2 regions of the Leifsonia stereocauli genome follow, and region 1 is predicted to be linked to the other one. Evidence: predicted binding sites of a transcription regulator. Region 1 holds the regulator's gene; the other holds the start of a gene.
What was found. The regulator LexA, encoded in region 1, represses DNA repair genes until DNA is damaged. The targets are predictions, from matches to a motif close to TCGAACANNTGTTCGA.

Region 1 (6,175 bases):
CGCCCTCGGTCGCACCATCGACAGGCTCACCGAGGTCGACCCGGCGTTCATCTCGGTGACCTTCGGCGCCGGCGGGTCGACCCGTGACCGCTCGCTCACAGTGCTCAGCTACATCCTCGAGAACACGAGCGTGCAGCCGATGGCCCACCTCACCTGCGTCGGATCCTCGGCCGTCGAGGCCAACCGGTTGGTGAGGCAGTTCCTCGACGCAGGCATCACGAGCTTCCTCGCCCTCCGTGGCGACCCGCCTCTCGACGGCACCCCGCTCACCGTCGGCGACCTGCAGAGCGCCGCCGAGCTCGTGCAGCTCATCCACCGGGTGCAGCAGGAACGCGAGCCCTTCGGCCAGGAGGCCGTGCGCGGCACCCCGGGCGGCACCCGGCTGCGCGCGCGCCCTCGCCCCGAGCGGGTCGCCGTCGCAGCCTTCCCCAACGGTCACGCGACCTCGCGCGGTCCGCAGCAGGAGATCGACGCCCTGCTGGCCAAACAGGCGTCGGGAGCGAACCTCGCCATCACGCAGCTGTTCTACAGGGCGGACGACTACCTCGCCTTCGTCGAGCGCGCCAGGGCGGGCGGCGTGAGCATCGACATCCTCCCCGGGATCATGCCGGCGGCGAGCGCTCCGCGACTGCGGCGCATCGCCCAGCTCACCGAGGAGGACGCCCCCGACGAGCTGCTCATCGCCCTCGAGATCGAACCGACAGAGGAGGGGCGCAGCGAGATCGCGACCACCTTCTTCTCGGAGCTCGCAGCTGAGGTCATCGCAGCGGGTGCGCCCGGTCTGCACCTGTACACCCACAACAAGCACACCCCGGTGCTCGAAGTGCTCGAGCGCCTCGATCGTCTTCCGCGCGCAGCCCACGGACCCATCAAGGAGAACGCATGACGACGCCAGCCTTCCCGACAGGCACCATCCTCGGCTACCCGCGCATCGGTCGCCGTCGCGAGCTCAAGAAGGCCGTCGAGGCGTTCTGGGCCGGGCGCATCGACGCCGCCGAGCTCGAGGCCGCAGCCGCCGCCCTGCGCACGGCCACGCGCGAGCGGCTCGCTCAGCTCGGCCTCGGACGCACCGACTCGGCCATCCCCGAGTCGTTCTCCTTCTACGACCAGGTCCTGGATGCCGCCGTGGCTGTCGGCGCCATCCCCCCGCGCTTCTCCGACCTCGTCGACGCCGACGGAGCCATCGACCTCGCCGGCTACTTCGCACTCGCCCGGGGCGAGGGAGACCGCGCGCCGCTCGAGATGACGAAGTGGTTCGACACCAACTACCACTACCTCGTGCCCGAGATCGGCCCCGAGACGACCTTCTCGCTCGCCAGTGACCGCATCGTGCGCCAGTTCATCGAGGCGAAAGACGCCGGGCTCATCACCCGCCCCGTGCTCGTCGGCCCCGTCACCTTCCTGCTGCTGGCGAAGGCGGCCACGGGTGCTCCCGCCGGCTTCCAGCCGATCAGCCGCCTGGCCGACCTGCTCCCGGTCTACGCCGAGCTCCTGGAGCGGCTGGCGGCCGCCGGAGCGGACTGGGTGCAGCTCGACGAGCCCGGGCTGGTCAACGAGTCCATTCCCGTAGGGCGTGCCGCACAGCTCGACGCCCTCGAGAGGGCCTACGAGGTGCTCGGAGGACTGGCTTCGCGGCCGGCCATCTTCGTCGCAGCCCCGTACGGCAGCCTCGGTGACGCCGTCGACGTGCTGGCGGCATCCGCCGTCGAGGCGATCGGATTCGACCTCGTGCGTGGTTCGCTTCCGATCGGGCTGACGGATGCCGCTCGCACGGCGCTCGCGGGCAAGACCATCGTCGCGGGCGTCATCGACGGCCACAACATCTGGCGCGGCGACCTCGCCGGCGCCTTCGAGAGTGCTGCGGCGGCCTTCGAGCTCTCGCCGTCCGTGGCCGTGTCCACATCCACCTCGCTGCAGCACGTGCCCCATGACGTCGACGACGAGACGAAGCTCGGCCACCTGAGCGGGTGGCTCGCCTTCGCCGACCAGAAGGTCGAGCAGGTCGCCACGCTGGCCGCTGGGCTGATCGACGGCCGCCCCGCCATCGCCGACGCGCTGGATGCGGCATCCGTCGCCCTCGCCCAGCGTCTCTCCGCTTCCGGGGTGCGTGATGGCGCCGTGCGCGCTCGCGCCGCCGTGCTGTCCGACGTCGACTTCGCCCGCGACGACTACGAGGTGCGGGTCGCAGCGCAGCAGCAGGCCCTCGACCTGCCGCCGCTGCCGACGACGACGATCGGTTCGTTCCCTCAGACCGGCGAGATCCGCCGAGCCCGAGCCGCACTCGGTCGTGGCGAGCTGAGCGAGGCCGACTACGTGGCCGAGATGCGCGCCGAGATCGCCCGCGTCGTCGCGCTGCAGGAGGAGATCGGACTCGACGTGCTCGTGCACGGCGAGCCGGAGCGCAACGACATGGTGCAGTACTTCGCCGAGAACCTCGACGGCTTCGACGTCACCGAGCACGGCTGGGTGCAGTCATACGGCTCACGCTGCACGCGCCCGTCGATCCTGTGGGGCGACGTCTCACGCCCGAAGCCCATCACCGTCGAGTGGTCGGCCTACACGCAGTCGCTCACGTCCAAGCCGGTCAAGGGCATGCTCACCGGCCCCGTGACGATCCTGGCGTGGTCGTTCGTGCGCGACGACCAGCCGCTGGGTGATACAGCCCGTCAGGTGGCCCTCGCTCTCCGCGACGAGATCGCCGATCTCGAGGCCGCGGGCATCGCCATCGTCCAGGTCGACGAGCCTGCGCTGCGCGAACTTCTACCGCTCGAGCGCGACCGCCAGGCCGACTACCTCGACTGGTCGGTCGGGTCGTTCAGGCTCGCGACGGCCGGCGTCGCCGCCGCCACTCAGATCCATACCCACCTCTGCTACTCGGAGTTCGGGGTGATCATCGACGCCATCCGTGGCCTCGATGCCGACGTGACCAGCATCGAGGCCGCGCGCAGCCGCATGGAGGTGGTCGTCGACCTCGAGGCGAGCGGATTCGATCACGGCATCGGACCGGGTGTCTACGACATCCACTCTCCTCGGGTACCGAGCGTCGCCGAGGTCACGGAGCTCATCGAGCGCGCCCTCGACGGCATCCCGGAGCGCCAGCTCTGGATCAACCCCGACTGCGGGCTCAAGACGCGCGGCTACGACGAGACCGTGGCGTCGCTGCGCAACATGCTCGAGGCCACCCGCGGCGTGCGGGCATCCGTCGGCAGTCCCGTCTAGCGAACGGATGCGAGAAGGCCCACCTCCTTCTGGAGGTGGGCCTGCTCAGTGCACCGCTCGTTGAGGACCGGACGAAGTCCGCGTCCGAAACGGAGCCAGAAACGCCCTACACCGACCTCAGAACCGCCACGACCTTGCCGAGCACCTCGGCGTAGTCGCCGACGATGGGCTCGTAGGCGGAGTTGCGCGGCAGCAGCCAGGTGTGGCCGTCGCGCTGGCGGAAGACCTTGACCGTCGCCTCGCTGTCGAGCATGGCCGCCACGATCTCGCCGTTCTCGGCCGTGTTCTGCTGGCGCACGACCACCCAGTCGCCGTCGCAGATGGCGGCGTCGATCATGGAGTCGCCGACGACCTTGAGGATGAACAGCTCGCCCTTCCCGACCAGCTGGCGGGGGAGCGGGAACACCTCCTCGATCTGCTGCTCGGCCGTGATGGGGATGCCGGCGGCGATGCGTCCGACCATGGGAACCATGGCCGCGTCGCCCATCGGAGCGGGGGAGGCGTAGCCGTCATCGGGTGCGGGGTTCGACTCCGTCGAGGGCACCTCGATCAGCACCTCGAGCGCACGGGGGCGGTTCGGGTCGCGGCGGAGGTATCCGCTGAGCTCGAGCTGGTTGAGCTGGTGCGTGACGCTCGACAGAGAGGACAGGCCGACGGCGTCGCCGATCTCGCGCATGCTCGGCGGGTAGCCCCGCTGGCTCACTGACCGCTGGATGACCTCGAGGATCGAGAGCTGCTTGGCGCTGAGACTCTTGCGCCGGCGGGTTCCACCGCGCTCCGATGCCCCGCGGTCCTTCGACGACTCTGTGTCGTTGGCCACTGCGCTCACCTTCTTCTCTTCACGGATCGAACCTCCAGCCGACGAGTGTCAGTGGGTGCTGATTGCCTTGCAACCAGCCATTCGAACTGTATCCGGGTGAATGGCGTACGACAAACATCTGTTCGAGTGTGTCGAGAAAGAAATTCTCTCCACATACGAAGACAATGCTTGAGTATTCGAAGAATCGAAGATACATTCGGAACACAGCTTCGCATCTGGCCCTCCCGGCCGAGGGCCAGATGCGAAAACCATCTGGAGGACTCCATGAGCACGTACGCCTACACCACCGCCGCTCCCGCCGCGCTGCCTGTCGTCCGCACCAGGTTGCACCTCACCCGCCGTGGCCGCGCCGTTCTCACCACTCTCGCGGCTCTGCCGATAGTGGTCGGCGCCTTCGTGTTCGCGCTCAATGGCGGCATCGCCGCAGCGGGCGGCGAGCAGACCGGGCAGTCCTTCGCCTACGTCACCGTCGAGTCCGGGCAGTCGCTCTGGCAGCTCGCCGAGGCCCTGGCACCCACGGCCGATCCCCGCGACGTCATCGCCGACATCGTCAGCCTCAACCAGCTCGACGACACTGAGATCGAACCCGGTCAGCGTCTGGCCATCCCGGCTCGGTACTGAGGGCGGGCGCCGGCTTCGTAACACGGCGAACGCCGCCGGTACGATTGATGGAGTGACGACTCTCGATGAGCTCCCCCTCCGCGACGACCTGAGAGGGCGCACCCCGTACGGCGCCCCGCAGAAGGTCGTGCCGGTCGCCCTCAACGTCAACGAGAACACGCATCCGATTCCGGATGCCGTCGCCACCGACATCCTGGCGGCCATCGGCGAGGTCATCCCGGGCGTCAACCGCTACCCCGATCGCGAGTTCAGCGTTCTCCGCGACGCCCTCGCCGGCTACCTCGGTCACGGCCTCACCCGCGACGAGATCTGGGCGGCGAACGGATCCAACGAGGTACTGCAACACGTCCTGCAGGCCTTCGGCGGTCCGGGACGCACTCTGCTCGGCTTCGTCCCCACCTATTCGATGTACCCGCTGCTCGCTTCGGGCACCGGCACGGCCTGGATCGGCGCGGCGCGCGACGCCGACTTCGAGCTCTCGCCCGAGTCCGCCGCTGCTGCGGTTCTGGAGCACAAGCCCGACATCGTCTTCCTCTGTTCGCCCAACAACCCGACCGGCACCCCCCTCTCGCTCGAGACCATCGCGGCCGTGTACGACGCCGCAGACGGCATCGTGCTCGTCGACGAGGCATACGCCGAGTTCGCGCACGACGGTGAGGACAGTGCTCTCACCCTGCTCGACGGCCGGCCGCGCCTGCTCGTCTCCCGCACCATGAGCAAGGCATTCGCCTACGCGGGGGTGCGGCTGGGTTACCTCGCCGCCGATACCGCTGTGACGGATGCGCTGCGCCTCGTGCGGCTGCCGTACCACCTGTCCGCGCTCACCCAGGCAGCAGCGACCGCCGCCATCGCGCACGCGCCGGAACTGCTGGCCATGGTCGACGACATCCGGGTCCAACGCGACCGCATCGTCGACAGGCTCGGTGAGCTCGGCTTCCAGGCCTTCCGCAGCTCGAGCAACTTCGTCTTGTTCGGCGGGGTCGACGACCCGAACGCAGTCTTCGAGGCGCTGCTGGCCCGCGGCATCCTCGTGCGCGATGTCGGCATCCCGCACACCCTGCGGGTGAGCGCAGGCACCGAGGCCGAGACCACGACCTTCCTCGATGCCATCGCCGACCACGCGCCGAATAGGATCTGAGCATGAGTGAGACTGCCCCCCGCACGGCCCGTGCCGTGCGCGCGACGAGCGAATCGAACATCGACCTGTCCGTGAACCTCGACGGAACAGGCACGAGCGACATCGAGACCACGGTTCCGTTCTTCAATCACATGCTCACGGCCTTCGCCAAGCACTCGCTCACCGATCTCACCGTGCGGGCCAGCGGCGACACAGACATCGACGTGCACCACACGGTCGAGGACACGGGCATCGTGCTCGGCCAGGCCATCCGCGAGGCCCTCGGCGACAAGCGCGGCGTCGCCCGCTACGGCGACGCCCTCGTGCCCCTCGACGAGTCGCTCGCGCAGGCCGTCGTCGACATCTCGGGTCGGCCCTACCTCGTGCACCTCGGCGAG
Region 2 (6,175 bases), on a different contig from region 1:
TCACGAGCGTCACGGACTCCCGCGTCATCCTCGACCAGCCGGGCGCCGACAAGCTCATCGGTCAGGGTGACGCGCTGTTCCTCCCCATGGGTGCGTCCAAGGCACTGCGCGTGCAGGGCGCCTGGGTCAGCGAGAGCGAGATCGAGCGCGTCGTCAAGCACGTCACGCGCCAGGCCCGTCCCGAGTATCGACCGGATGTCGCGGTGTCGGCAGAGCGCAAGGCCATCGACTCCGACATCGGCGACGACCTCGAGCTGCTGCTCGCGGCCGCTGAGCTCGTCGTCTCGACCCAGTTCGGCTCCACCTCCATGCTGCAGCGCAAGCTGCGGGTCGGCTTCGCCAAGGCCGGCCGCCTCATGGACCTGCTCGAGTCACGCGAGATCGTCGGCCCCTCCGAGGGATCGAAGGCCCGCGACGTGCTCGTCACGGCCGAGCAGCTGCCCGGCGTGCTGGCCCGCCTGCGCGGCGAGGACGACGGGTCGGCGCCGGCGCCGAGTGCGGCATCCGCTGCCCCGTCAGCCCCCCAGCAGACGACGGTGCAGCAGACGGTGCAGCAGGGTTCTCAGCCCACCGGAGCGCCTGTCGACCCCTACGGTGACGACCCCGTCGCGCGCATGACCGAGGGCTATCCTGAGGAGGAGGGCGATTCCGACGAGGACGCCTGGAACCTGACCGGCAGGGACTGACATGGCTTCGCTCGACGCCGAGGTGCCTCGCGCCTCGAACTGGAACCTGCCCAACCTGATCACCGTCGTGCGCATCCTGCTCGCGCCGCTGTTCTTCTGGATGCTGCTGGTCGACAACGGTGCCGACGGGGCTCTCCGCTGGTGGGCCGCCATCGTCTTCATCGTGGCCATCGCCACCGACGGCGTCGATGGGGCCATCGCCCGCCGACAGGGCCTCGTGACCGACCTCGGGAAGATCCTCGACCCGATCGCCGACAAGCTGCTCACCGGTGGCGCCCTCGTGTGCCTGTCGATCCTGGGCGAGCTGTGGTGGTGGGTGACCATCATCATCCTCGTGCGCGAGGTCGGCATCACCGTGTGGCGCATGGTCGAGCTCTCCCACCGCAACGTCGTTCCGGCGTCCCGGGGCGGCAAGCTCAAGACCATCGCGCAGTCCATCGCCATCTCGCTCGCGCTCGTTCCGCTCTGGACCGTGCTCGGCGACTGGATCTTCTGGGTCAACTGGGTGGCCATGGGCATCGCCTTCGCCCTCACCGTGTGGTCGGGCGTCGAGTACCTCGTCTCGGCGTGGAAGCTGAAGCGCGCCCTGCCCGCCGCATCGTCGGGGTCGACCTCGGGAACGGATGCCTGAGCCCATCGTGCGCGACGCCACAGCCGAGCTCATCGCCGAGCTGACGCGCCGCGGACTCACCATCGCCGTCGCGGAATCGCTCACGGGCGGCCTTCTCGCTGCCGAGCTGATCCGCATTCCGGGGGCATCCGTCGTCGTCACAGGGGGAGTGGTGGCGTACAACACGGCCATCAAGCACAGCGTGCTGGGCGTGGACGCCGACCTCCTCAGTGAACACGGCGCCGTGCACCCTCGGGTCGCCGAGCAGATGGCGACAGGGGTGCGGACTGCCCTCGCGGTCGACGGACGTGAAGCCGACGTCGGCATCGGCACGACGGGCGCTGCCGGCCCCGATCCACAGGATGGCCAGCCCGTCGGCACCGTGTTCATCGGCATCTCCATCGATGAGCGGACGCAGGTGCTCGAGCTCGCTCTCGACGGCGGTCGGGCGGCCATCCGCGCCGCCGTCGTGACCGCGGCGATCGCCGCTGCTCTCGACCTCCTGCTCGACACGGCGGAATAACCTGCGTTAACTCGCCGTTACATCGGGCGTATTCACAAGAAAACGCCGGAACAGCGCAGTACGCTGGAGTAACGGAGTACCTGTCGTACTCTGTATCAACTCACCCGCACCGGGGTGACTGGCAGCACAGAAGGGGGTTCCAATGATTCTGGTTCGTCAGGAAATCGGCGATGTTCTCAGGGACTTCCGTCTGCAGAAGGGCCGCACGCTCCGTCAGGTGGCGAGCAAGGCCAGTGTCGCTCTCGGCTATCTCAGCGAGGTCGAGCGCGGACAGAAGGAAGCGTCCAGCGAGATCCTCGCATCGGTTGCCGATGCGCTCGACACTCCGATCTCGGTCATCATGCGCGAGGTGGGCGACCGCCTGGCCGTGCTCGAGGGGATCAACCCGATCCCCGACACAGTGCCCGAAGACCTCGTCGTCGACTTCGACGCCGAGCTGCTCGTTCGCTGAGTCCCGCATACATCAAGAACGCCAGCCGGTCATCGACCGGCTGGCGTTTCTTTCCCCTTTTCGTGTCCCGTGACCGTGGCCCAGCACCGCGCATCCGGGTCGCCTCGCCCGTGGAGTGATCTGTGAAGTCCAGCGAGTTCCGCCTCGCCGTGCAGGAGGAGTTCGGCGACGCCTACGGTCGCTCCCTCCTCCGCGACCTCGTACTGCCCGACCTCGGCAATGTCACCGGCGATGAGGCGCTCGCAGCCGGCACCCGCCCGCGCGACGTCTGGTACGCCCTCTGTGCTGCGATGGACGTGCCTGAGAACCGCCGCCACGGCGCCGGGCTTCGGGAGCCGCGCCGCTAGCTCGTTCCGCGTGCGGCATCCGTTGTCATCGTCGACGACACGCCGCTCCGACGTCTCGAACGGATGTTCGGATCTTGCTAGGCTCCTCAACAGCAGCGAATCGAAGACGGACAGTCCACTGTCGTCGGGGTCATCCGAGCAATGTCGGAGGCTCGGCGTAGCGTCCTTTCCATCAGCGATGAACTGCTGACTGCCTTGTCAGTCGCGTGCCCGGTTCATGAGCGCCAAGCTCTAGCCTCACGCGACACGACAGCCTAGAGGCGACGGAATATCGACAGAAGGAGACCATGATGCCCTCAGCTGCAGACCGCGAGAAGTCACTCGAGACAGCTCTCGCCCAGATCGACCGCCAGTTCGGCAAGGGGTCGGTCATGCGCCTCGGAAGCGATGAGCGCGCACCCGTCGCCGTCATCCCGACGGGTTCGATCGCGCTCGACGTCGCGCTCGGCATCGGGGGACTCCCGCGCGGCCGCATCGTGGAGATCTATGGTCCGGAGTCGTCGGGTAAGACGACCCTCACCCTGCATGCCATCGCCAACGCCCAGCGCGCCGGTGGCATCGCGGCCTTCATCGACGCCGAGCACGCGCTCGACCCCGAGTACGCCAAGAAGCTCGGCGTCGACATCGATGCCCTCCTCGTCTCGCAGCCCGACACGGGTGAGCAGGCCCTCGAGATCGCCGACATGCTCGTGCGCTCCGGATCCATCGACCTCATCGTCATCGACTCGGTGGCGGCGCTCGTGCCCCGCGCCGAGATCGAGGGCGAGATGGGCGACTCGCACGTCGGCCTCCAGGCCCGCCTCATGTCTCAGGCCCTCCGCAAGCTCACCGGTGGTCTCAGCCAGACCAACACCACGATGATCTTCATCAACCAGCTGCGCGAGAAGATCGGTGTGTTCTTCGGAAGCCCCGAGACCACCGCCGGCGGCAAGGCCCTCAAGTTCTACGCCTCGGTGCGCCTCGACATCCGTCGTATCGAGACACTGAAAGACGGAACCGAGGCCGTGGGCAACCGCACTCGCGTGAAGGTCGTCAAGAACAAGATGGCTCCGCCGTTCAAGCAGGCCGAGTTCGACATCCTCTATGGCGTCGGAATCTCGCGTGAGGGCTCGCTCATCGACTTCGGTGTCGATCACGCCATCGTGAAGAAGTCGGGTGCCTGGTACACCTACGACGGTGACCAGCTGGGCCAGGGCAAGGAGAACTCGCGCAACTTCCTGCTCAAGAACCCCGACATCGCCCTCGAGATCGAGAACAAGATCCTCGCCAAGCTCGGAGTCGGCATCGCCGGTGCCGCAGCGAAGGCCGCGACCGACGCGGCTCTGGCCGCCGAGGTTCCGGCCAATGTGGAGTCGATCACCGCGAAGCGCAAGGGCGCCTAGCTCTACAGCACCATCCAGACGAGACCGGGGAGAGACATATGCCGTCGAACAGCAGCACGAGCAACAGCACGGGCGGCACAGACGAGCGTCTCGCCCCGGTCTCGTATCTTCCCTGGGCCGGGGCCGAGACCGACACCGATGCCGCGGCAGACGAACTGGTTCCGCAGCGCCGGGTTCCCGGGGTCGACCCCGAACGCGACCTGCTCGAGGCCGAGAACGTTCTCACCAGGCGCCTGCGTGGCCGCTCCCTCTCCGTGGCCGAGGCGCGTGCGGTGCTCGTCGAGCTCGAACTCGACGAGGGCGCCGCCGAAGATCTCATCGAACGGTTCGAGCGAATCGGCTACCTCGATGACACCCGCCTGGCCGAGCAGATCGTTCACACTCACCACGAGCGCAAGGGCCTCGGCCGTTCCGCCGTTGAGGCCGAGATGCGGCGCCGCAAGCTCGACCAGCACGCCATGAGCGCCGTGCTCGACGAGCTCTCGGTCGATGAGAGCGGCCCCGCGACAGAGCTCGCCGCCGGCAGGCTCAGCCGCATGAGTTCGCTCGACGACGAGACCGCCGAGCGCCGCCTGCTGTCCTTCCTCATGCGCAAGGGCTACTCCTCGAGCGTGTCCCGTGAGGCCGTCAAGACGGCCTTCTCGGCGATCGGGCGACGCGCCCGCTGAACGTACACTGGTCTGCATGAGCAGTACCGTCGTCAGCAGTGAACCGACCGTCATCGCGCCGTCCGTCGCGGCGTTCGACGACGACGGTCGGGCACGCACCTTCGAGGTGCGCACCTTCGGCTGCCAGATGAACGTGCACGACTCCGAGCGCCTGAGCGGATCGCTCGAGGCTGCAGGCTACGTGCGTGCCGTCGACAGCGAGCCCGACATCGTCGTGATCAACACCTGCGCCGTGCGCGAGAACGCCGACAACAAGCTCTACGGCAATCTCGGCCACCTCGCCTCGGTCAAGAAGCGCCACGACGGTATGCAGATCGCCGTCGGAGGATGCCTCGCCCAGAAGGACAAGACCACCATCCTCGAGAAGGCGCCGTGGGTCGACGTGGTCTTCGGCACCCACAACATGGGCGCCCTTCCGCGGCTGCTCGAACGTGCCAGGCACAATGATGAGGCCCAGCTCGAGATCCTCGACTCCCTCGAGACGTTCCCCTCGACGCTGCCCACCAAGCGCGACTCCAGCTACAGCGGCTGGGTCTCCATCTCCGTCGGCTGCAACAACACCTGCACCTTTTGCATTGTGCCGTCCCTGCGCGGCAAGGAGAAGGATCGCCGCCCCGGCGACGTGCTCGGCGAGATCCAGGCGATCGTCGACGACGGAGCGATCGAGGTGACCCTCCTCGGGCAGAACGTGAACTCCTACGGCGTCGAGTTCGGCGACAGGCTGGCCTTCGGCAAGCTGCTGCGCGCGGCCGGGGCCATCGACGGTCTCGAGCGCATCCGTTTCACCAGCCCGCATCCGGCAGCCTTCACCGATGACGTCATCGACGCCATGGCCGAGACCGACGCCGTCATGCCGCAACTGCACATGCCGCTGCAGTCGGGCTCCGACCGCATCCTCAAGGCCATGCGGCGCTCCTATCGCTCCGAGAAGTTCCTCGGAATCCTCGACCGCGTCCGCGCGAAGATGCCCGACGCCGCCATCAGCACCGACATCATCGTGGGCTTCCCCGGCGAGACCGAGGAGGACTTCCTCGAGACCATGCGCGTCGTCGAACTGGCCAGATTCGCGACGGCCTTCACCTTCCAGTACTCCATCCGCGCAGGCACCCCGGCGGCGACCATGGCGGACCAGGTTCCCAAGGCCGTGGTGCAGGAGCGCTACGAGCGCCTGGTCGCCCTCCAGGAGCGCATCTCCTGGGAGGAGAACCAGAAGGTCATCGGCCGCGAGGTGCATGTGCTCGTCGCCAACGGCGAGGGCCGGAAGGACGCAGCGACGCATCGCCTCAGCGGCCGGGCCGAAGACAGTCGCCTCGTCCACTTCGAGGTGCCTCAGGGCTCCGTCCTTCCCCGGCCCGGCGATATCGTCTCGGTCGTGGTCACTCAGGCAGCACCGTTCCACCTCATCGCCGACGCCGTGCCGGGCGAGCCCCTCCGCATCCGCCGCACCCGCGCCGGAGATGCCTGGGACCTCGCTCAGGCCGAGTCCTGCGGGGTGCCTGCAGGCGACG

Region 2: the regulator LexA is predicted to act here: its motif matches at 2,673-2,688, upstream of recA (recombinase RecA).

What each region holds. Positions count from the first base shown of each region.
Region 1 is NZ_JBCAUN010000002.1:1,102,150-1,108,324, forward strand. It holds gene AADV74_RS14020 (methylenetetrahydrofolate reductase) at 1-886, shown strand, start outside; gene metE (5-methyltetrahydropteroyltriglutamate--homocysteine S-methyltransferase) at 883-3,219, shown strand; gene lexA (transcriptional repressor LexA) at 3,326-4,039, opposite strand; gene AADV74_RS14035 (LysM peptidoglycan-binding domain-containing protein) at 4,304-4,660, shown strand; gene AADV74_RS14040 (histidinol-phosphate transaminase) at 4,713-5,798, shown strand; gene hisB (imidazoleglycerol-phosphate dehydratase HisB) at 5,801-6,175, shown strand, end outside.
Region 2 is NZ_JBCAUN010000001.1:1,429,098-1,435,272, reverse strand. It holds gene AADV74_RS06990 (FtsK/SpoIIIE family DNA translocase) at 1-686, shown strand, start outside; gene pgsA (CDP-diacylglycerol--glycerol-3-phosphate 3-phosphatidyltransferase) at 688-1,317, shown strand; gene AADV74_RS06980 (CinA family protein) at 1,310-1,819, shown strand; gene AADV74_RS06975 (helix-turn-helix domain-containing protein) at 1,962-2,270, shown strand; gene AADV74_RS06970 (DUF3046 domain-containing protein) at 2,393-2,617, shown strand; gene recA (recombinase RecA) at 2,908-3,999, shown strand; gene AADV74_RS06960 (regulatory protein RecX) at 4,038-4,667, shown strand; gene miaB (tRNA (N6-isopentenyl adenosine(37)-C2)-methylthiotransferase MiaB) at 4,684-6,175, shown strand, end outside.